4 regions of the Lysinibacillus sp. 1 U-2021 genome follow, and region 2 is predicted to be linked to each of the others. Evidence: riboswitches for the same ligand, from Rfam matches in the RefSeq annotation. Region 2 holds a riboswitch; each other region holds the start of a gene.

Region 1 (5,103 bases), 1.9 Mb from region 2:
AGGTACAGAAACACCGAAAAAAATGACAATTGAATAATAATTGGCAACGAAAATCCACTTCTCTGATGAAGTGGATTTTTCCATATTGTTGAATTAAAGATCATGTCACTGCTAAAACTTTTTAGCAAGGTGAGGGGGTGATTTCGCTCCAGGGGTCTCCTCTATAACGCTAAATTCACAGGAAAGCAAGTAGCCAGCATAATAAATTCTATTGATGGTTTTGTTTTTCAATACTTATGTAAAAAGGCGGGAGCAAAAGTGTTTCAGCCCATAAAAATACCGAGCTATCCACTAAAACGCTTACGAAGTGTTTCGGAATAGTTCGGTTTTTCTAGTTATCATGTTTGTTAATGTAAAGATTATTCGGCTTAATGAAGGTCCCTGTTAGTGATGTTCCAGCCTTTTCTCCTTATCGATTTATCCAATAAAAAGCACCAGGGCAAACTAAAGTTTCTTTTGTTCGTTTAGAATCCTTTAATGTCACACCAAATGGTCCCTCTTTGACATGACCAAGTGTCATTGTCATCGCGCTCTCTTCCTCATAGAAATCTAAACGCATATTCGGTAGCTGTAGTGACATATACTGCTCATATTGCGTAGGCACTGGTAGCTGTAACACCTCTTGCCACAGTTGTACTGTTGCCTGCATGTCCTTGACGTAGAATTGGACGGATTCCATGGTTATAGCCTGTTTGACATCAATGGCACCACTTGCCTTTAATTGAACCAAACGCTCTTCATCTGCCTCCGCCCATTCAATCAAAAATGGAAAATCAATTGGCAGATCTGGCTTACCAAAATGCAATAGCTTCCATTCTACCACAGTGCCATCTGGTCTTGTTCTGCTACATGCATCTGGTCCATATACTTCATAGCCCAATGCTCGCAAGCGTCGACCCTCTTCCTCAATATTTTTTGTGCGCAGAGCAATTCGAGAAAATCCCTGGCGCTCTTGGTCACGTTTAAACGTATAATGTAGGGAATATGGGTATTGTGCCGCTTGCTCAAATAAATCACGATCATAGATAGCAATTTGTTCAATATAGCTTAAGCCAAAGTAGCTTAACGTATTATAAGTCCCCCACATCGTGTGCTGCCCACCATTCACTGTATGGACATTTCGTTTATTGAAGAAAACCTTTATATTTTCTGGTGATTCCACTTGATGAACCAAATGATCAAAATATAAAGTCATGGCCATTCCCCTTTCTTTCCCCATTACCTTTACCTGTATGTTTGATTAGTTTAAAATTTACTCAAGAAAAGGAGTTACTAGTAGGATATGAAAAAAAGTTTCGTTTACCTACAAACTCCGTTCACTAATTTCATAAAGAGGTGATTTGAATGACAGATTTAGTAGCTGCTTTTAAATTGGCATTAGGTAATTATCCTACAGGCGTAACAGTTGTCACGACATGTCATGACACAAAACCGATTGGCTTAACCGTCAATTCCTTTGCATCTGTTTCAATCGACCCGCTCCTTATTTTGTGGTCACTCGATAAAAAATCTCAGCTCCATCCTTATTTCACGACTGCGCCAAATTTTGCGGTCAATATTTTAGCGAGTGATCAAGAGCATTTATGTACACTATTTGCCAGTAAAATCCCTGATCGCTTTGCACAAGCAAAATGGTCAACTTCCTCTTTAGGACTACCGATTTTACATGATACAGCAGCTAATTTACAATGTAAAACATTTCAGCAAATCGATGCTGGCGACCATACCATTTTTATTGGGCAGGTCGTAGACATTACAAATGCTCAAAAAGAGCCTTTGCTTTATCATCGCCGTCATATCGGTCCCATACCAAAAAGCTTTTATAGCTAGCCTTTACACAAAAAAAGGGCCACTTGTAAGCACAGGAAATCCTTCATGCTTATAGGTGGCCGTTTGACATAAGTTCTACTGAAATCATTGTTATTTTTTCTGCGGAAATCTCTGCTTTTCAAGCCTATTAATTTGCACAATCACACCATCTTGAATCGTAATATGCACTTCACCAAATTCAAGATTTTGAATCGCCTTCGCAATTGCCTCTAGTTTCTTATCATCTACTTTTACTGACTGAGCCATACGATACACCCCTTCTTTTTTATCCTTATTGTTCATAAAGAGGCCAACGCATCAAACTGATTGATAGCCCCTCCTATCTCTCAGACACCATCTGTTGGATTTGGCACCTGTTGTTCGGTTGCCGAGGCTTCATTGGGCCAAGTCCCTCCACCTCTCTTGATAAGAGTACTGCGTTTCTTGAAAATAATTCTATAATTCTGCTATAGGAATGTCAATACAAAATATTAGAAAACCTAGTTGAATACTATGCAATATGTCGTTTAGATTAAAAGACTCCCTATACCTAAAGTATTTTATGCCTAGTCAGTGAGAAATAGATGGCAATCCATTAATTTATTACAAGCTCCATTTCCTCATCATGAATTCAAGTGGGCCTCGATGATGTTTAGTCCTCCACCATACAGAAACCACGACACATCCTAAAAAATAACAGCAGGCATACAGCATGGAAAAAGCAAGTGTTTGGTTCTCCAGCTTTTGGCAAATAATTAGTATTCCAATGCCTATAACAACATGGCCAACATAATGCGTTAAAGACATTTGTCCAGTTAATATGAAAGATTGAATAACTTTATTTTTACATGTCTCTACAAGATAGATGGAGCCAACAATGATAACAATAGCCGAAGCCGAATTAGAGAGGACATACATCATATTCGGTGGAATCGGTCCTGTATCAAATAAATACAATGCACTCTCTACATCTAATAAATGAATGGTTGTCATCTTAATGAATAACGTTGAACAAGTCTCAGTCACGATGACTAGCAATAAGCCTATCACCAGTAAGTTTTTTCTTAATGTATGATTTGTTAAATCTAATGTGCCCATTACCATCCCTATCAGAAAGAAGCAAATCCAGGGGAATAGTGGATGATAGCCATTAAACATCAAATTTCTTATAAATCCAGCTGGTGTCCAAAAATCAAGATACTCTAGTAGCACATATGTTGGATGCCAACCAGCAAGGTAACTAAATTGAATTTGAAGCCATTGTGAAAGGATAAGGATGGCACCAATTATGAAGATCATCATTTTCTTGGATTGGGCAATCAAACAAGCAGCAACAAACATATACACGCCATAATAATGTAAGATATCTCCTGTCCAGCCGATTGCATATAATATAATCCCTATCGTAAATAACAAAAGCGCCCTCTTCCACAAAGTAAGTCGATTTTGACGAAGAAGGATTGGGTCCTTACTCTCTCTAGCCTGACGAGTCATTAAGGCTGTCCCTATTCCTGCTAGCATGACAAATACGGCCGAAGCACGTCCCTCGAAAAGATGTTGGAAGGCCATTAACCATGTTGAACCATTCGTTGTAGAACCTGTTATGACGCCAAAATTGACAATGAACATGCCAAGCATGGCGAGAGCTCTTGCAAAATCAAGACCTTCAATGCGCCGATCATCATTTCTTTTTGTCATCTTTGCCCCCTTGGATAACGCTATTCACTGCCTCCTTCCAAATAGCCCTATAGTTCAATTGGTTGCCTGTTAACATGAAATTACCGATATTATCATAGACGAGGGCTAGCATCTGTGCCTTCGCTTCTATATGGGGAGTATCCTCTAGCACGCCTAGCTGTACGCCATATCGTAGGATAGCAACAAAGCTCGTTAAAAAGCTTGTTTCTAGCTCTACTAATTGTCTTTTATAGTTTTCATCGCGGGCCGCTAATAGTACATATTGATTAAATATTTTATTAAAATAAGGGTCCTTGTCCTGTGCCTCAATAGATTTATAGCCTAGCTTAAGTAATTCCTCCTTAAAATTAGCAGAAGAAAGCTCTTTATACTCCACAGCGACATCATGTTGAATTTCTTTATACAATTCATCAAATATGAAAGCGATTAATTGATCTTTTGATTGAAAATAATAGTAAATGGCTGGTTTTGAAATACCGACCTCTGTAGCAATCATTGCTAAGCTTGTTTTTTCAAATCCATTTTCCGCAAACATCCCATAAGCAATTTCTATAATCTTTTGAAAAGTTTGTTCTTTATTTCCCATTATTACCCTCCTTTTTTACCGACCGTTAAGTAAATATTATAGGATGCTAACCTTTTAGACAAGAAAAAACTGCGTAGAAATATTTCTCTACACAGTTCATATTTATTGATTTTGTAAATACATCATTAAAGCTTCTGCTGTTTTTTGCTTGCCCATTACTTTAAGAGGCTGTCCATCAGCAGGTACAATCCAATGAGGTTCATCCCCCCCATATAAAGACTGAGAGCTATTTGCTACCATAAATTGTGCATTGGCTGTTTCCATACGCAGTCTGGCACGAGCTAACAAGAATTCCTCATCATTCGTTGCTTCGAGCTTAAAGCCTACTAACGTTACATTCGGTTGCCATCCCTTAATTTGACCTAATACTTTTGGTGCTTTTTTAAAATGAATAATAGGTGGTTCGTCAGAAGGCATTTTCCCCGTTTCCTCCATTAAATTACCTGATTGATCATATACTTTGTCAATGACCCAATCAGAGCCCGCAGCCGCCATAATGACGATATCGACATGTTGTTGTTGAACTGCATGACGCACCTTTTGTCCTAAATCCTCTATGCCTTCAAATTGAATCAATGTCATATCATTTTGGTTTTCTGGGAGCTGTGCAAAGTAACCATGCATGTATACTACGTTAGCGCCAGCAGCCAGCGCCGCCTCTGCTAAATAACACCCCATTGTGCCTTTTGATAAATTCGTATGACCTCGTACACGATCCCATTTTTCAAGTGTTCCCCCACTTGTAATGAGTACGGTTTTGCCCTGTAATGTCCCCATACACTCACCTATTTTCTGAAATATATACAAATACTATTTTAACGTAATGTAAGGATAGGCTTCAATAGCCACTATTTTAGGGAGCTGTTTTGTTCTTTTAGCCAAGCACTTAATATCTCTGCAAATTTCTTTGTGACGGGCGAAGCATGGTGTTTCATGGCAATACCAATTGTTCGGTAGCCACCTTGCTTTAATGGAATCGCTCTCAATGTTGGCGGTAAATTTTGAATAAC
Region 2 (5,103 bases):
CGGTAGCCGCACCTATGAAAGCGATTGCCCACATCCAAAAGACAGCACCAGGTCCTCCCATTCCAATCGCTGTCGCAGTACCAGCAATATTACCTGTACCTACACGTCCTGATAATGCGATAGACATTGCTTGGAATGAAGATATTCCCTTTTCTGACTTCTCCCCTTTAAACATTAAAACAAACATATCTTTAATGTGCCTTACTTGTAGGAACCTTGTAATAATTGAGAAAAATAACCCAATTAATAAGATGCCATAAATAAACCATGGTCCCCATAAAATACCATTCAACTTCTCTACAATTACATCCATTTTACCCCTCCAATTTGAATTACCTTACTTTAAGTCATTATAGTATTACACTTTTCTGAAAATTACAATATTATTTTTAAGTAACAATATTTAAGTAAGTAACCTAGTAAATGGAAGGGTATAAACCTATTTAATTATATAACCAATTCTTCGAAGAGCATTATTAATAAAATCTCGTATATACATAAAAATCTCTTCGCGCTCTCCCTCATGAAATAAATTATGATAACAATTTGCCCATTCTTTAAACTGAAATTCCGTGAATTCCTGTTGATGAAGCCAATTTCGAGTTTGGCGAGTGTCCGTAATTTTATCCTTCTCAGCTGTCATAATTAGCATAGGCATATTAGGCATTTCACCTTTAGGCAGCATCACTAAATTTTTCATCATCTGCTGAAGTTCTCGATACCATTTCACAGAAACAACAGACATGAGCGGTACATCATCTTTCATTTCTTCTCTGCCTTCAACACTACGCGTTAATTTCTCTAATGTAATATCATGTGTCAATTTAACATTGGCCGTTAACGCACTTAGACTTGTTAAAGCATTTGTTAATTTACCTGGTAATAGCTTTAGTTGCAACCAAGGTGATGTTAAAATAATGCCTGCACATTCATATTGTCTCTTTTGCAGTGTATGGAGGATTAATGTTGCACCTAGTCCATGCCCTATTACAAAGGTTGGTAAATTATATGAAAAAGCATTTTCAATCAGGTTTCTTGTATACTTATTGTACAATTTGAAGTCTTCATCATGGACTCGAGCAAACCTTGCATTACCCCCATGATTCGGTAAATCTCCCATGACTATGTGGAAGCCTTCTAATCTTAATTTCTCTATCAGCCATGCATACCAACGGTGATTTTCATAAGCACCATGAAGAATAGCAATCACAGCTTTTGCTTGTCCATCAGCTTCCCATTTCCACATTACATAGTCCTCCTAAAAAATGATTACACTTTGATTATATCGAAATAAATAGCACATTTTAATTTTATATTTCCATAAAGTTGCGTATTTGATACGATAATACTACATTATAGAAAGAAAAGAGGCGATTTTCATGATTTATCCATTTAAAGATAAAACGCCAAAGATCGATCCGTCTGTTTTCATTGCTGATTACGCAACTGTTACGGGCGACGTAACAATTGGCACCGAAACAACTATTTGGTTTAATACGGTTATTCGTGGTGATGTTTCCCCAACGATTATTGGTAAACGTGTCAGTATCCAGGATCTTTGCTGTTTACACCAAAGCCCAAAATATCCGCTCATTATTGAAGATGAGGTAACAGTTGGACACCAAGTCACTTTACATAGTTGTACAATTCGCAAAAATGCCTTAATTGGTATGGGATCCATTATTTTAGACGGAGCTGAGATTGGAGAAGGTGCATTTATTGGAGCTGGAAGCCTAGTACCTCCTGGTAAAGTCATTCCTCCAAATAGTTTAGCATTAGGTCGTCCAGCAAAAGTTGTCCGAGAATTAAATGCTGAAGATAAAGAGGATATGGAACGCATCGTACGAGAATACGCAGAAAAAGGTCAATATTATAAATCACTTCAGAAATAAATAACCTACACAAAAAATCAATACTAACGAAAAAATCCCTCGCGTTTTCGTGTACCGAATATGTTCACGAATCCTAGCGAGGTATTTTTGTAAAAAAAACAAAAGGAGCAATGTTGCCCCTTTGCTTATTAATACATCAGAATAATTTTCTAATGACTTCATTACTTTAGTTCAATAGTTTATAAACGTGCTTTTTCTCGTAGCGCGTCTGCTTTATCAATTTGCTCCCATGGTACATTTAAATCTGTACGACCAAAATGTCCATACGCAGCAGTTTGTTTATAAATTGGACGACGAAGATCAAGCATTTTAATGATACCTGCTGGGCGTAGATCGAATAGCTCGCGTACCCATTCAACGATTTCGCTTTCTTTCACTCTACCTGTGCCAAATGTATCGACAGCAATGGAAACAGGCTGAGCAACGCCAATCGCATAGGCAAGTTGCACTTCAGCACGCTCTGCTAAGCCAGCTGCTACGATGTTTTTCGCTACATAACGTGCTGCATATGCCGCCGAACGGTCTACCTTGGTTGCATCCTTACCTGAGAAGGCACCACCACCGTGACGTGCATAACCACCGTATGTATCAACAATGATTTTACGCCCTGTTAATCCAGCATCACCTTTTGGCCCACCAATTACAAAACGGCCAGTTGGATTGATGAAGTATTTCGTATTAGCATCTAATAATTCACTCGGTACAACTGGTGCAATAACAAATTCTTTTAAATCTGCTTGAATTTGTTCAAGTGTTGCTTCTTCATCATGCTGTGTTGAAATAACAATTGTATCCACGCGAACCGGTACATTATTGTCATCATATTCAATCGTTACTTGCGTTTTACCATCAGGACGCAAATAGGCAAGTTCCCCTGATTTACGTACTTCTGTTAAACGGCGTGCTAATTTGTGTGCCAAGCTAATTGGTAATGGCATTAGCTCTGGTGTTTCATTACATGCATAGCCAAACATTAAGCCTTGGTCACCAGCACCAATTGCTTCTATGTCAGCATCTGTCATAGAGCCTTCACGTGCCTCTAATGCCTGATCAACACCTTGAGCAATATCAGGTGATTGTTCGCCAATTGCCACAAGCACCGCTAAGTTCTCTGCATCAAAGCCATATTTACCTCGTGTATAGCCAATTTCAGCTACAGTGTCACGAACAATACCTTTAATATCCACATAAGTAGAAGTAGTAATTTCTCCTGCTACTAATACTAATCCTGTTGTTACAGTTGTTTCACACGCTACACGTGCATTTGGATCTTCTGCTAAAATAGCATCTAAAATGGCATCCGAGATTTGGTCACAAATCTTATCTGGATGTCCTTCTGTTACACTCTCTGATGTAAACAGTCGACGGTTTGTCATTTGGTTTTCCTCCTAAATACTCTTACAATAAGTAGTTGTGTATGAATACGGTACTCATTACCCATGTCAAGTCCGCTCCTAAGGATTGAACTCTCAAGCCGTTACTGCTGCTTTTAACACGAGGATTTCGAAAGATCCGTCATTATAATAAGGAAAGAACTACATATACTTACCTTTACATTGATTTTTAACAATAAAAAAATCCTTTTCTCACGTTACTTTACATGAGGAAAGGAATAATGACTGCGTAACCTTTCACTCTTATCGTTCAAGGGATGTTCCCTTGCATCAGGTTGGCACCAACGCATGTCGTGAAATAGTTCATGCAGGTTGCCGGGTTTCACAGGGCCTGACCCTCCACCAGCTCGGGATAAGAGTATCCGTTCAATCTCATGTTACTGAAAAGGTCGAACGTTGTCAAATATTTTCTTATGTATTACTGTATAGAAAGGAAAGAACTTATTACACAAAAACTTTTCATACTTGGATGATGATGTAAATAGAAGCAAATTAATCCCTACAACATACCTAGCTACTTGTGGTAACATATGTGTGGCTCAATTTTCGTGCCTAATTACAGTAGGATTGATGGTATTCTACTCGAAAAACATTATTTTTTGTCAGTTTATTGAAAAGTGGTAAAAACTCTAAAATAATTTCTTAATTAGTATAGATTATTTAAGCAATTGTGTTATACTATTTTTGAAATTAAGAAAAAATCCCTCTAAATCAAGGGAATACTATAAAAAAGGATGGTATTTAATCGATGAATTCAGTAGAAATTGCAAACGAACTGAAGGAATTATTAAACGGCGGTAACATTAATGTTCAACTTTCAGTACCACAATTAGCAGAAAAAGCTACATCTCGTGGTGAAGCAATGTTAACAGTAGATGGCGCAGTTCGTGCAGAAACTGGCAAATACACTGGTCGTTCACCTAAAGATAAATATACGGTAGAAGAAGAAAGCACAAAAGATCAAATTGACTGGGGTAAAGTCAACCAACCGATTTCTTCTGAAGTGTTCGATAACCTATATGTAAAAGTAATAAAATATTTAAAAGAACGTGACGAGTTATTCGTATTCAAAGGCTTTGCAGGTGCTGACAAAGATTCACAATTAAGCATTCAAGTTATTAATGAATACGCATGGCACAATCTTTTTGCTCATCAATTATTTATCCGTCCAACAGCAGATGAATTAGCTTCTCATGTTGCTGACTTCACTGTCATCTCAGCTCCTAACTTTAAAGCAGATCCTGCGGTTGATGGTACTGCTTCTGAAACATTCATCATCGTATCACTTGAAAAGAAAATTATTTTAATTGGTGGTACAGAATATGCTGGTGAAATGAAAAAATCTATCTTTGGTATCATGAACTACTTATTACCACAACAAGGTATTCTTTCAATGCACTGCTCAGCAAACGTTGGTGAAGCTGGCGATGTAGCGTTATTCTTCGGTCTATCTGGTACTGGTAAAACGACGTTATCAGCTGATCCTGATCGTAAGCTAATCGGTGACGATGAACACGGTTGGTCTGATAATGGTGTATTCAACATTGAGGGTGGCTGCTATGCAAAAACAATCAACCTTTCTGCTGAAAAAGAACCAGAAATCTACAATGCGATTCGCTTCGGCTCTGTATTAGAAAACGTAGCTGTTGATCCAGAAACGCGTATTTGTGACTATGATGACGGATCACTAACAGAAAATACTCGTGTAGCTTATCCAATCCAATACATCGAAAATATCGTTGATCCTTCTGTTGCAGGTCATCCAAAAACAATCATCTTCCTAACAGCTGATGCATTTGGTGTATTACCTCCAATCA
Region 3 (5,103 bases), 580 kb from region 2:
ATGTCCATATTAATGTAGAGCAGAATGTTGGAGAGGTCGAATGTGTTATCGATCTTACCAAAAATAAATCGATTGATTACGTTAATAAAAAAACAGCCCAAGGGATTGATGAACGCATTGAAAAAACTGTAGAGAAAATTCAACAGCAATATGAAGTCGATGTTTTTGGATTTGGGGATGCCCTACATCGGGCAGATCCAAAGCAGTGGAAAAAAATCAAGGATGACTGGACTTCCATTTTTCCAGATTTAGCAGTGGCTGTTCATGTCAAGGTAACTACCCAAGGTTCGGGTACGATGCAAAATTCATTATTAAACAAGCCAAAGGAGGAGTAAATGATGGTGCTAGCCATAGCTATCTTGATCATCGCGATAATTATTGCGCTTATTTTTATTCCAAAGCTAAAAAAGCAACAGGATAGAAAAGCCATTATTGTATTCTCCTTTTTGCTACTTATTGGAACGGCTTTAAATATGGGGATTGCCCTTAAAATCCATATTCCTAGCCCATTAGATTTGATTACCTTTATCTTCACACCGATTAGGGATTACATTGTGTCATTCACAAAATAGAAAGATGGACTAAGAAACGGAGGGTAGCTTGATGGAAAAAGAGATAATTAGTTCAAGACAGTTTACAGTCGTTACCTTCCTCTATTCTATCGGTACAGCGATTTTAATTATCCCTTCGAGTATTACTGGTGCCGCTAAGCAAGATGCTTGGATAGCGGCAAGCATTGGTGTTCTGCTTAGTTTACTGGTACTAAAATTATTTTTAACACTGGCCAATCAAACACCGTCCCTAAACTTTATCGAGGCCAATGAAAAAATACTTGGGCGTTTTTTTGGGAAAATCACAGCAATTTGTTTCCTAATTATGACCTTTCTTTCGGCTGGAGAATTACTCTATTTTATCGGTATTTTCATGAAAACGGAAGTAATGCCAGAGACACCGACATTAGCATTTGCCCTACTGTTCAGCATCCTTATTATGTATGCCGCTTATTTAGGGATTGAGACCTTTGCCCGTTCGGCAGAAATCCTCTTCCCATTGTTTACCTTTATTTTTATTTTTTTCGTCCTTAGTATTACCCCTCAAATTACATTTGAGAATATTCAGCCTCTACTAGAAGCGACCAAAGCATCTATGTTTTATAGTATTGCACGCTTTATGAGTATCTTTTCCTTTCCATTAATTGTATTATTGATGCTCTATCCTACTGGCGTCAATGTACAGCCGTCTGCACAGAAAGGGCTATATATTGGGGCAATTTTTGGCGGAATCGTCTTAGTTACGTTGATTGTCCTATCGATTCTTGTATTAGGTCCTGAAAACACTGCATCAAGGACATTTCCTAGCTATGCCTTAGCACAAAGAATATCTATAGGGAATTTTTTGCAGCGCATAGAAATCATTATGGCATTTATGTGGATTTCGTCTATATATATTCGTACATTTATGTATTTCTATACGACCGTTGTTGGACTTGCACAAATATTGAAGATCAAGGATCATCGTCCACTCATTATACCGATGGGTATAATTGTTATTGGACTTTCTCAAATTGTTCATCCAGATATTGTGCATTCTACTAATTATAATAATGAAATTTGGCCAATCTTTTCCTTTATTTTCACCATTTTATTACCTATACTTTTGCTGATTGTAGTAGTTATTCGCAATCGTAAATCCAAGGCTCAAAATAACGAAACACCTCAGCAGGAAACAGAAAATGACAATCAAAACGTCTAATTTCTTCTAAGCTAGAAAAGAAATTAGACGTTTTATTAATTAAATATGATATTCGATTTCATCTACAAAATCCCATTCATATGGTGTTTCTTGGTAAACATAGTAGTTCAACCAGTTAGAGAATAATAGATGCGTATGGGCACGCCATGTATTCATTGGCACTTGTGTAGGATCGTCATTCGGGAAGTAGTTCACAGGAACGGCGATATCTATGCCCTTCGCCACATCGCGACTGTACTCATCGGCTAGCGTTGTCGCATCATACTCTAGATGGCCCGTAATCATAATATTTTTATTATCTTTTGATTGTACAATAAATACCCCAGCATCCTCTGAATAGGATAATAATCGTAGATCTGGATGATTGCGAACCTCGTCAATCGAAACAGATGTATAGCGTGAATGGGGCGCAGTAAATAAATCACTAAAGCCACGTACCAAATCTACAGTTAAATCTGTAATCACATGGGAATAGACGCCTGAGCATTTAGCAGAGAGCTCAACCTTCCCAATGCCATAATGATGATACAATGCAGCCTGTGCCCCCCAACATATATGTAGCACGGATGTCACATTCTTTTTAGACCAATCCATAATTTCTGAAATTTCCTGCCAATAGTTGACCTCTTCAAAAGCCATTTTTTCTACTGGTGCACCAGTTATAATCATACCATCATAGCGTCGGTGTCGAATCTGATTGAACGTTGTGTAGAAAAGCTGCAAATGGGATTTACTCACATTTTTAGACTCGTGAGTGGCTGTATTCAAAAAGGTAATATTCACCTGTAATGGTGTATTCCCCAATAAACGTAATAATTGGAGCTCAGTTTTTTCTTTTTCAGGCATTAGATTTAATATTAATATATTTAATGGACGGATTTGCTGTGTTTTCGCACGATCTTCTTCCATGACGAAGATTTTTTCCTCACGTAAATGTTCTCCAGCTGGTAAATTTTTCGGAATATTAATTGGCATCTTGCTTTCCCCTCTCTATAATCACTCTCTTTTAGCAAACCTAACTTGCGTACATTGCAACGAAATTAAAAAATCCTCCTCATTCCATACGAGATAGAATGAGAAGGATTTTTTTCACGTCCACTCTTATCTCTCAAAGGAAAAAATCCTTTGCTGGAATTAGCACCTTTCTAACAATCGTTAGAGGTTGCTGAAGCGTCATCGGGCCAAATCCCTCAGCTTCTCTTGATAAGATTATTTAATTATCTTGAATTGTAACACGAACTAGTTAGAATATCAATAATTCATCGAATATTTTGTGATTCATGTGCATGTTCCTTGCTCATTTGATGTACACTAAGCTTGCTATATGTGGTGTTTCTACATTTAAAATTTATGGTAAACATGCCGTAATTATGTTACCATATACTTTTAGTAAGAGAGAGGAACGTGAATAGTTTGATTAAAATTGAATTTCCAAAACCAGATCTAGTAATCCGTCAACGTGAACAAGATTTAAAACCAGGTGATGTGCCAATCACACCTTACTTCGGTTTTATTGACTTCCATAAAATCACACGTGATAAAGGCGGCATTTTCTTATTCTATAATGACAAGAATGAGCTATTGTTTGTTGGGAAAGCACGTAAAATTCGTCAACGTATTAAAAAACATTTCGAGGATAATGTATCTCCGATGAAAAACCATCGTGAAGAAGTGTTCAAAATTGAAGTCTATGAAGTAGAAGACCCAATGGAACGTGAAATTTACGAAACATATGCGATTAATACTTTCCGCTCTAAATATAACGTAGATAAAGTCTTTTATTAGACATCACGTAAAGAAACCGAAATCTCATCTAAAGGGATTTCGGTTTCTTTTATTACATAATGGTCATACGATCAATGGGCGTACTCTGACCGTTTATTCGCAAATCAATGGTATCAAGCTCAGGATTCTTGACGTTGATTTGAAAAACATAGGGCTGAGCCTCTTTCCTTTGCTCGCTGCCTTCTTCTAATTGGATGATAAGCCTATTTCCCTCAACTGTAATACTTGCCAATACATTCCCTTTTGAATAATAAACAAGGTAATATGGAGCATCCTTTTCATGCAATAGTTGTATTCTGTCATTAGAAACGATATTTTTTTGGACATTATCTGGGACAACCGTTAGCTCATGAATCGTTGGTGGATCGGTAGGTGGTGTAGCATTACAGGCTCCTAGCATTAGTAGGCTTATTAAACCTAGCAACACGAATTTTTTCACGTAACTCCCCTTCCTTATACGACTATTCTAAGAAAAAAGCTTTACGCTCCTTAGCAATCCAGTCTTCTAACTCCTGATCATCACGTTTTACTAACCGATTGATGAGCACATCATGCCATATATAATCCTCTAACAAATAAATATGAACCGGATCATTGGTGATAAAGGCCGTCTCTTGGGTAGATGGAGAATGACCATAAATCATTTCCTGACCATCTATCGATAAGATAAACCAATGCGGTGTAGACGCTTTTTTTGTATAATGTGTGGCTCTATGCTGGTCAATTGAGGCGAGATGCTCTCCTACATACAACGTAATGCCATGAACAGGAACATGCAGCGCCACCTCTTGCAAATCTTCACGTAAGGCATCATACATATCTTCCCACATCGACAGCATCACTTTTTTCTTCGCCTTCTTTAGAAGTGACTGACAATAGTTGATAATGGATTCCTTGCCCTTCAGCATGACCACTTTAGGCTCAGCTTCCTGTACTTTTTCCTCTAATTTCTCTAATTTCCCGCTTATAGACGTAAAATTCGACTCCCAGCGCTGTTGCATTTGCTGTAAGAACACAGACACAGGCATTGCCGAATAGGTCGTTTGTTCTGCGGTCTCTTCTTTTAACACGATGCCCTTTTCTACAAGGATATTTAAAATATCATACACTCTTGCACGTGGTATGCCAGAATTTTTACTTACCTGATAGGCACTGACATGACTTTGCTGAACAAGTGCCGTATAGGCCTTTGCTTCATATTCTGTAAAACCCATTTCTTTCAGCTGGGTGATTAATTCCTCCATGTAATCCCTCCATTATCTTTATTATAGGCTACCAATGTGAAGATTTGCCAATGAAAAAATGGGGTTTACAGCGCAAATAAATTTAGTTACTATTTCAGTAGTAACTAATTATAAAGAGGTGTCATATGTTGTTTGAAATCGATGTACATATTCTCATACTATTAATTTCTTTTGGATTTCTGGCGGCTTTTGTTGACTCAGTAGTGGGAGGGGGCGGTTTAATTTCACTACCAGCCTTACTATTTGTTGGGCTCAATCCAGCTGCTGCGGTTGCCACGAACAAACTAGCAGGAGCTATGGGCTCGCTCACTTCCTCTATTTC
Region 4 (5,103 bases), 740 kb from region 2:
ACACTCCCTTTTATTTGTTTTAAATATGTTAGCGGTAAAAACCGGAATAACCTCAATTTCGTGCTAGCGTTTATCAATTTTCTCAGTAATTAAATCACCAATCCATTGAATAATAAATACGACTACTAAGATAAAAATAGTTGCCATTAATGTCACATCTTGGCGGTTTCGCTGGAAGCCGTCTAAGAAAGCTAAGTTACCAAGACCACCTGCACCAATAATTCCTGCCATCGCTGTATAACCTACAAGAGCAACAGCCGTTACGGTGATACCAGAAATCAAAGCTGGTAATGATTCAGGAACCAATACTTTCCAAATAATTGTAGAAGTTTTCGCTCCCATTGAACGAGCCGCTTCAATGACACCTTTATCAATTTCACGTAACGCAATTAATACCATACGAGCATAAAACGGTGCTGCACCGATAATTAAAGCAGGTAACGCCGCATTGGCACCACGAATTGTACCTAGTAACAACTTCGTAAATGGAATTAATAAAATAATTAATACGATAAATGGAATGGAACGGAAAATATTAACGAGTGATCCCGTTAAAAAGTTAACGATTTTATTTGCCCATAACTGATTGGGACTAGTTAAAAATAGAACAATACCAATGACTAACCCAAGAATAAATGTCACAACCGTTGATATAGCTGTCATGTATAAAGTTTCATACGTAGCTTGCCACATATTTTCCCAGTCTACATTCGGAAAGAGATTAGTTAGCATTTTCAATCACCTCCGTCTGTACTTCCACTGTATTTAAATAACGAAGGGCTTCAGTGACGTTTTTCTGAGAGCCATCAATTTGCACAATCAATGTACCATATGCACCATTTTTTGTTTGTGAAATATTTCCGTGAACAATACTTACTTCTACATCAAATTGTTTCACAAGATGTGAGATGACTGGCTGTTCTGTTTTTTCACCAACAAAAATAAGTTTGACAAGTTGTCCAGTTGGATAGTTTGTTTTAATTTGTGCTACCGTATCCTGTGTTTCCTTAGTGTCTGTAATTTGAGATACAAACTTCTTAGTAATAGCCGCCTGTGGGGCTTGGAAGACTTGCAATACCTCACCACGTTCCACAATTTCGCCTGCCTCCATCACTGCTACACGATGACAAATTTTGCGAATGACATGCATTTCGTGGGTAATCAGGACGATAGTTAAGCCTAAGCGTTCATTTATATCAACGAGTAAATCAAGAATAGCATCCGTTGTTTCAGGATCGAGTGCCGATGTCGCCTCATCACATAGTAAAACCTCTGGATTATTCGCTAATGCACGTGCAATTCCTACACGCTGCTTTTGTCCACCAGAAAGCTGGGATGGATATGCCTTATCGCGCCCTTCTAAGCCTACAAGGGCAATTAATTCCTTCACACGTGCTTCACGTTGAGCCTTTGGGAAGCCTGCGATTTCTAAAGGGAATGCAATATTTTCGGCAACTGTTCTAGACCAAAGTAAATTGAAATGCTGGAAAATCATACTTACCTTTTGTCTAGCCGCTCTAAGCTTTTGCCCTTTTATCGATGAAAATTCTTGATTGTTCACCGTTACTGTTCCTGCTGTCGGTTTCTCTAAACCGTTTAATAAACGAATCATGGTACTTTTACCAGCACCACTATAGCCAATAATGCCAAAAATTTCACCTTTATTAATAGTAAGGTTGACGTCTTTGACTGCCGTTAATTCGCCATTTGCTGTTTTGTATTTCTTTGTAATATTTTGAAGCTGGATCATAGCGAATACTCCTTTTCTCATATAGAAAACCCCTTCACTCACAGACAAGTAGAAGGGGTCACGTATAATACGTTAAACCGTTCTCTCATCTTTCAAAGAAAAATCTTTGGGTGATTTGGCACCTTTTCACATTGTGATGGTTGCCGGGCTTCATAGGGCACTTCCCTCCGCCACTCTTCATAAGAGTTCGATATATTTAATGTTTTAGTAATATATTTGATACTTTACCACGCTAGTAAAGTTCAGTCAATTGATTTTTTTAACAATTCATATAAAAATGGTACGGATTGAAAAGCATAAATCTTTTCTGTCACTTTTCCGCCATCACTGATGAGTAGACATGGAACACTTTCAATTTGATGCTCATAAGCAATGTGTTCCAAAAAGTTGATATTTGCTTTACCAATTTGTAGCTGTGGCAGTAATTGTTCAATAATGGACATCATTTTAGATGCCACTGCACATGTTCCACACATCGGTGTATATAAATAAAATGCAGTTTTGTCTCCTGACTGTTTAGCCGCTTCCCACTGCTCTGTTGACCATTCTTCCATTTACTCACGCAACCTTACAAAATATATTCATTATGGATTGAAAAATGTGCTCGCAGTAAAATCATCGCTAGCACTTTTCTTGGTGTCGTTTCTACTTCCTTATATGTTGGCATTGTGCGCAGATGCTCAGCTTCTGGATAATGTCTGTCCATTAATGCACGTAGCTTATCGCCAGAAGTATCTGCATCAAAAAAAGTAAATAGCTCACAGCCCTCATAGGGATCCAGTAGTTCTTCTAATTGATGCACACCAATTGTACCATTCGTACATAGTATTGTAACATTCTCATTCAAAATAGGCTCAATTTGTAGCTTATCTGAGCGTCCTTCTACTATCAAGCATTTTCCCTCGAACATTACGCCACCTCCATTTAGAGATCCCCACTTATAAGTCATTATATAACAAAAAACGCCGGTAGTTTCCGACGTTTTTCGATTATAGCTTGTCTTATTCAGCGATCATTTCTTCGTATTGCTCTGCTGTCATTAGTTTCTCAACTTCTGATGCGTCAGCAGGCTCAACAACGATCATCCATGCTTTTTCATATGGTGATTCATTAACGAATTCTGGGCTATCTTCTAAATCTGCATTTACTTCCACTACAGTACCTGAGATTGGTGCATATAATTCAGAAACAGTTTTTACTGATTCTACGCTACCGAATGGATCATCTGTTTTGATTTCGTCGCCAACTTGTGGAAGCTCAACGAATACGATATCTCCTAATTCAGATTGTGCGAAGTGAGTAATACCAATACGTACTTTTCCATCTTCTACTTTTACCCATTCATGTTCTTCAGAGTATCGTAAGTCTTTAGGTGTGCTCATGCAAAAAACCCCTCCATAAATATGTAATATATTCACTTTCAGTGTGCCATACTTCTCCTATAAATACAAGGTTTAATACGGTTATTTCCAAGCTTGCTCAAAATCTACTTCTTTAAAACCTAAAGTAACTTTTTTTCCATCTGTCACGATGGGACGTTTCATTAACATGCCATCTGAAGCAAGTAGCTCAAGCTGCTCATCCTCCGTCATTTCCGCTAACTTGTCCTTTAAGCCAAGCTCACGATATTTCATGCCTGAGGTATTAAAAAATTTCTTCAAAGGCTGTCCACTAGCTTGCCAAATAGCTGTTAATTCTTCTTTAGTGGGAGGTTGCTCTGCGATATGTACCTCTTCATAGGCAACCTCATGCTCATTTAACCACTTCTGTGCCTTTTTACATGTTGTACATTTCGGATAATGGAAAAATTGAATCGTCATTACAATGCTCCTCTTCTGTCTTTTTCTGTAGTATACCATCATAGTTGTTTTCAATGGTGAACTTCACTCTTTTTTGTAAGTTTATCCACCAGTTGTGCAAATTTATCCGCTCCTTTTACGATTATCCATCTCATATAAAAAAACCTAGCTATCTTTTGCAGATAGCTAGGTTAAATTTGCACTATTATACAATATATTTTTCAGCATCAATTAATTTAACGGAAGCCTCACGCTTCTTCGCAATTAAATTGTATGGATTATTACGTGTTAGCTTACGCAGTGCAGATAATGTCATACGGGCTGCATCGCCATCCGCTGAAGCAAGAATTGTGTCTTTTGCTTCTTTTTCGATTTCTGAGAATGCTTCTTGGCAGAAAATTTGTGTGTATAGCAATTTTTGATGTGCTTTTTCAGCACCGTCACGAGCAATTGCTTTTTCTGTACGTAAGACAGCTGATTCCATTGCAAATAATTGGTTAGCTATATTCGCAATGTTTACCAATACTTCTTGCTCTTGATCAAGCTTTGCACCAAAGCGTTGTGCTGCTAATCCTGCAGCTAATACAGCAATCTTCTTGGCATTTTTCACTAAATATTTTTCTTGTGCTAACGGCTCTGTACCGATATCTTCTGGCATTAGCATAAGCAGCTCTTGCTGTAAATTTTGGGCAACTTGTAATAATGGTAGCTCACCTTTTAGCGCCTTTTTCATAAATGTGCCAGGTACAATCATGCGGTTAATTTCGTTTGTACCTTCAAAAATTCGATTAATTCGAGAATCACGGTAAATACGCTCTACCTCATATTCAGCCATAAAGCCATAACCGCCATGAAGTTGGACAGCTTCATCAGCAATATAGTCTAAAGTTTCTGAACCGAATACTTTAGCAATAGAGCATTCAATGGCATATTCAGCAATCGCTCCTGCAATTACTTTACCTTGCTTTTGCTCTTCTAGGCTTAATTGGCTTAAACGATCCTCAAATAGACCCACAGTACGATAGTTTAATGATTCTGAAGCATACAATTGAGAAGCCATCGTTGATAATTTCTCTTTTGTCAGATTGAAATCAGAAAGCTTTGTCTTAAATTGCTGACGTTGGTTTGTATACTGAATAGCTAACTCCAATGCACGTTTCGATCCGCCAATTGTGCCCACGCCTAGTTTATAACGACCAATGTTTAAAATATTGAACGCAATAATATGACCACGACCAATTTCACCTAATAGATTTTCTACAGGTACTTCCGCATCTTCCAATACTAATGTACGCGTTGATGATGATTTAATCCCCATTTTCTTTTCTTCAGGACCAACTGAAACACCATTGTAGGCACGTTCTACGATAAAGGCGGAGAATTTATCGCCATCAATTTTTGCGTAGACCACAAATACATCAGCAAAGCCTGCATTCGTAATCCACTGTTTTTCACCATTTAAAATATAATGTGTTCCAGCTTCATTTAATTTTGCAGTCGTTTTTGCACCTAGAGCATCTGAACCTGAACCTGGCTCTGTTAATGCATAGGCAG

What was found. Region 2 has a riboswitch for S-adenosylmethionine ahead of metK (methionine adenosyltransferase). Riboswitches for the same ligand answer to the same signal wherever they lie in the genome.
Region 1: it holds a riboswitch for S-adenosylmethionine, as region 2 does, so the genes downstream of both, QH639_RS14200 (YezD family protein) here and metK (methionine adenosyltransferase) in region 2, are expected to answer to the same signal.
Region 3: it holds a riboswitch for S-adenosylmethionine, as region 2 does, so the genes downstream of both, metA (homoserine O-acetyltransferase MetA) here and metK (methionine adenosyltransferase) in region 2, are expected to answer to the same signal.
Region 4: it holds a riboswitch for S-adenosylmethionine, as region 2 does, so the genes downstream of both, QH639_RS00400 (methionine ABC transporter ATP-binding protein) here and metK (methionine adenosyltransferase) in region 2, are expected to answer to the same signal.

Annotation. Positions count from the first base shown of each region.
Region 1 covers NZ_CP123966.1:2,754,712-2,759,814, reverse strand. The annotation lists gene QH639_RS14215 (amphi-Trp domain-containing protein) at 1-37, shown strand, start outside; gene QH639_RS14210 (VOC family protein) at 410-1,195, opposite strand; gene QH639_RS14205 (flavin reductase family protein) at 1,345-1,830, shown strand; gene QH639_RS14200 (YezD family protein) at 1,921-2,076, opposite strand; SAM riboswitch class I at 2,147-2,242, opposite strand; gene QH639_RS14195 (DUF418 domain-containing protein) at 2,413-3,507, opposite strand; gene QH639_RS14190 (TetR/AcrR family transcriptional regulator) at 3,491-4,093, opposite strand; gene QH639_RS14185 (phosphopantothenoylcysteine decarboxylase domain-containing protein) at 4,196-4,870, opposite strand; gene QH639_RS14180 (LysR family transcriptional regulator) at 4,942-5,103, opposite strand, start outside.
Region 2 covers NZ_CP123966.1:818,857-823,959, reverse strand. The annotation lists gene QH639_RS04380 (alanine/glycine:cation symporter family protein) at 1-313, opposite strand, end outside; gene QH639_RS04375 (alpha/beta hydrolase) at 440-1,246, opposite strand; gene QH639_RS04370 (gamma carbonic anhydrase) at 1,380-1,892, shown strand; gene metK (methionine adenosyltransferase) at 2,072-3,268, opposite strand; SAM riboswitch class I at 3,527-3,645, opposite strand; gene pckA (phosphoenolpyruvate carboxykinase (ATP)) at 4,035-5,103, shown strand, end outside.
Region 3 covers NZ_CP123966.1:236,159-241,261, forward strand. The annotation lists gene QH639_RS01215 (Ger(x)C family spore germination protein) at 1-335, shown strand, start outside; gene QH639_RS01220 (hypothetical protein) at 336-572, shown strand; gene QH639_RS01225 (GerAB/ArcD/ProY family transporter) at 604-1,752, shown strand; gene metA (homoserine O-acetyltransferase MetA) at 1,792-2,727, opposite strand; SAM riboswitch class I at 2,851-2,962, opposite strand; gene QH639_RS01235 (nucleotide excision repair endonuclease) at 3,166-3,537, shown strand; gene QH639_RS01240 (hypothetical protein) at 3,590-3,976, opposite strand; gene QH639_RS01245 (TrmB family transcriptional regulator) at 3,999-4,781, opposite strand; gene QH639_RS01250 (TSUP family transporter) at 4,907-5,103, shown strand, end outside.
Region 4 covers NZ_CP123966.1:81,234-86,336, reverse strand. The annotation lists gene QH639_RS00405 (methionine ABC transporter permease) at 64-732, opposite strand; gene QH639_RS00400 (methionine ABC transporter ATP-binding protein) at 722-1,750, opposite strand; SAM riboswitch class I at 1,833-1,936, opposite strand; gene QH639_RS00395 (thioredoxin family protein) at 1,993-2,304, opposite strand; gene QH639_RS00390 (toprim domain-containing protein) at 2,319-2,660, opposite strand; gene gcvH (glycine cleavage system protein GcvH) at 2,752-3,132, opposite strand; gene QH639_RS00380 (arsenate reductase family protein) at 3,214-3,570, opposite strand; gene QH639_RS00375 (acyl-CoA dehydrogenase family protein) at 3,755-5,103, opposite strand, start outside.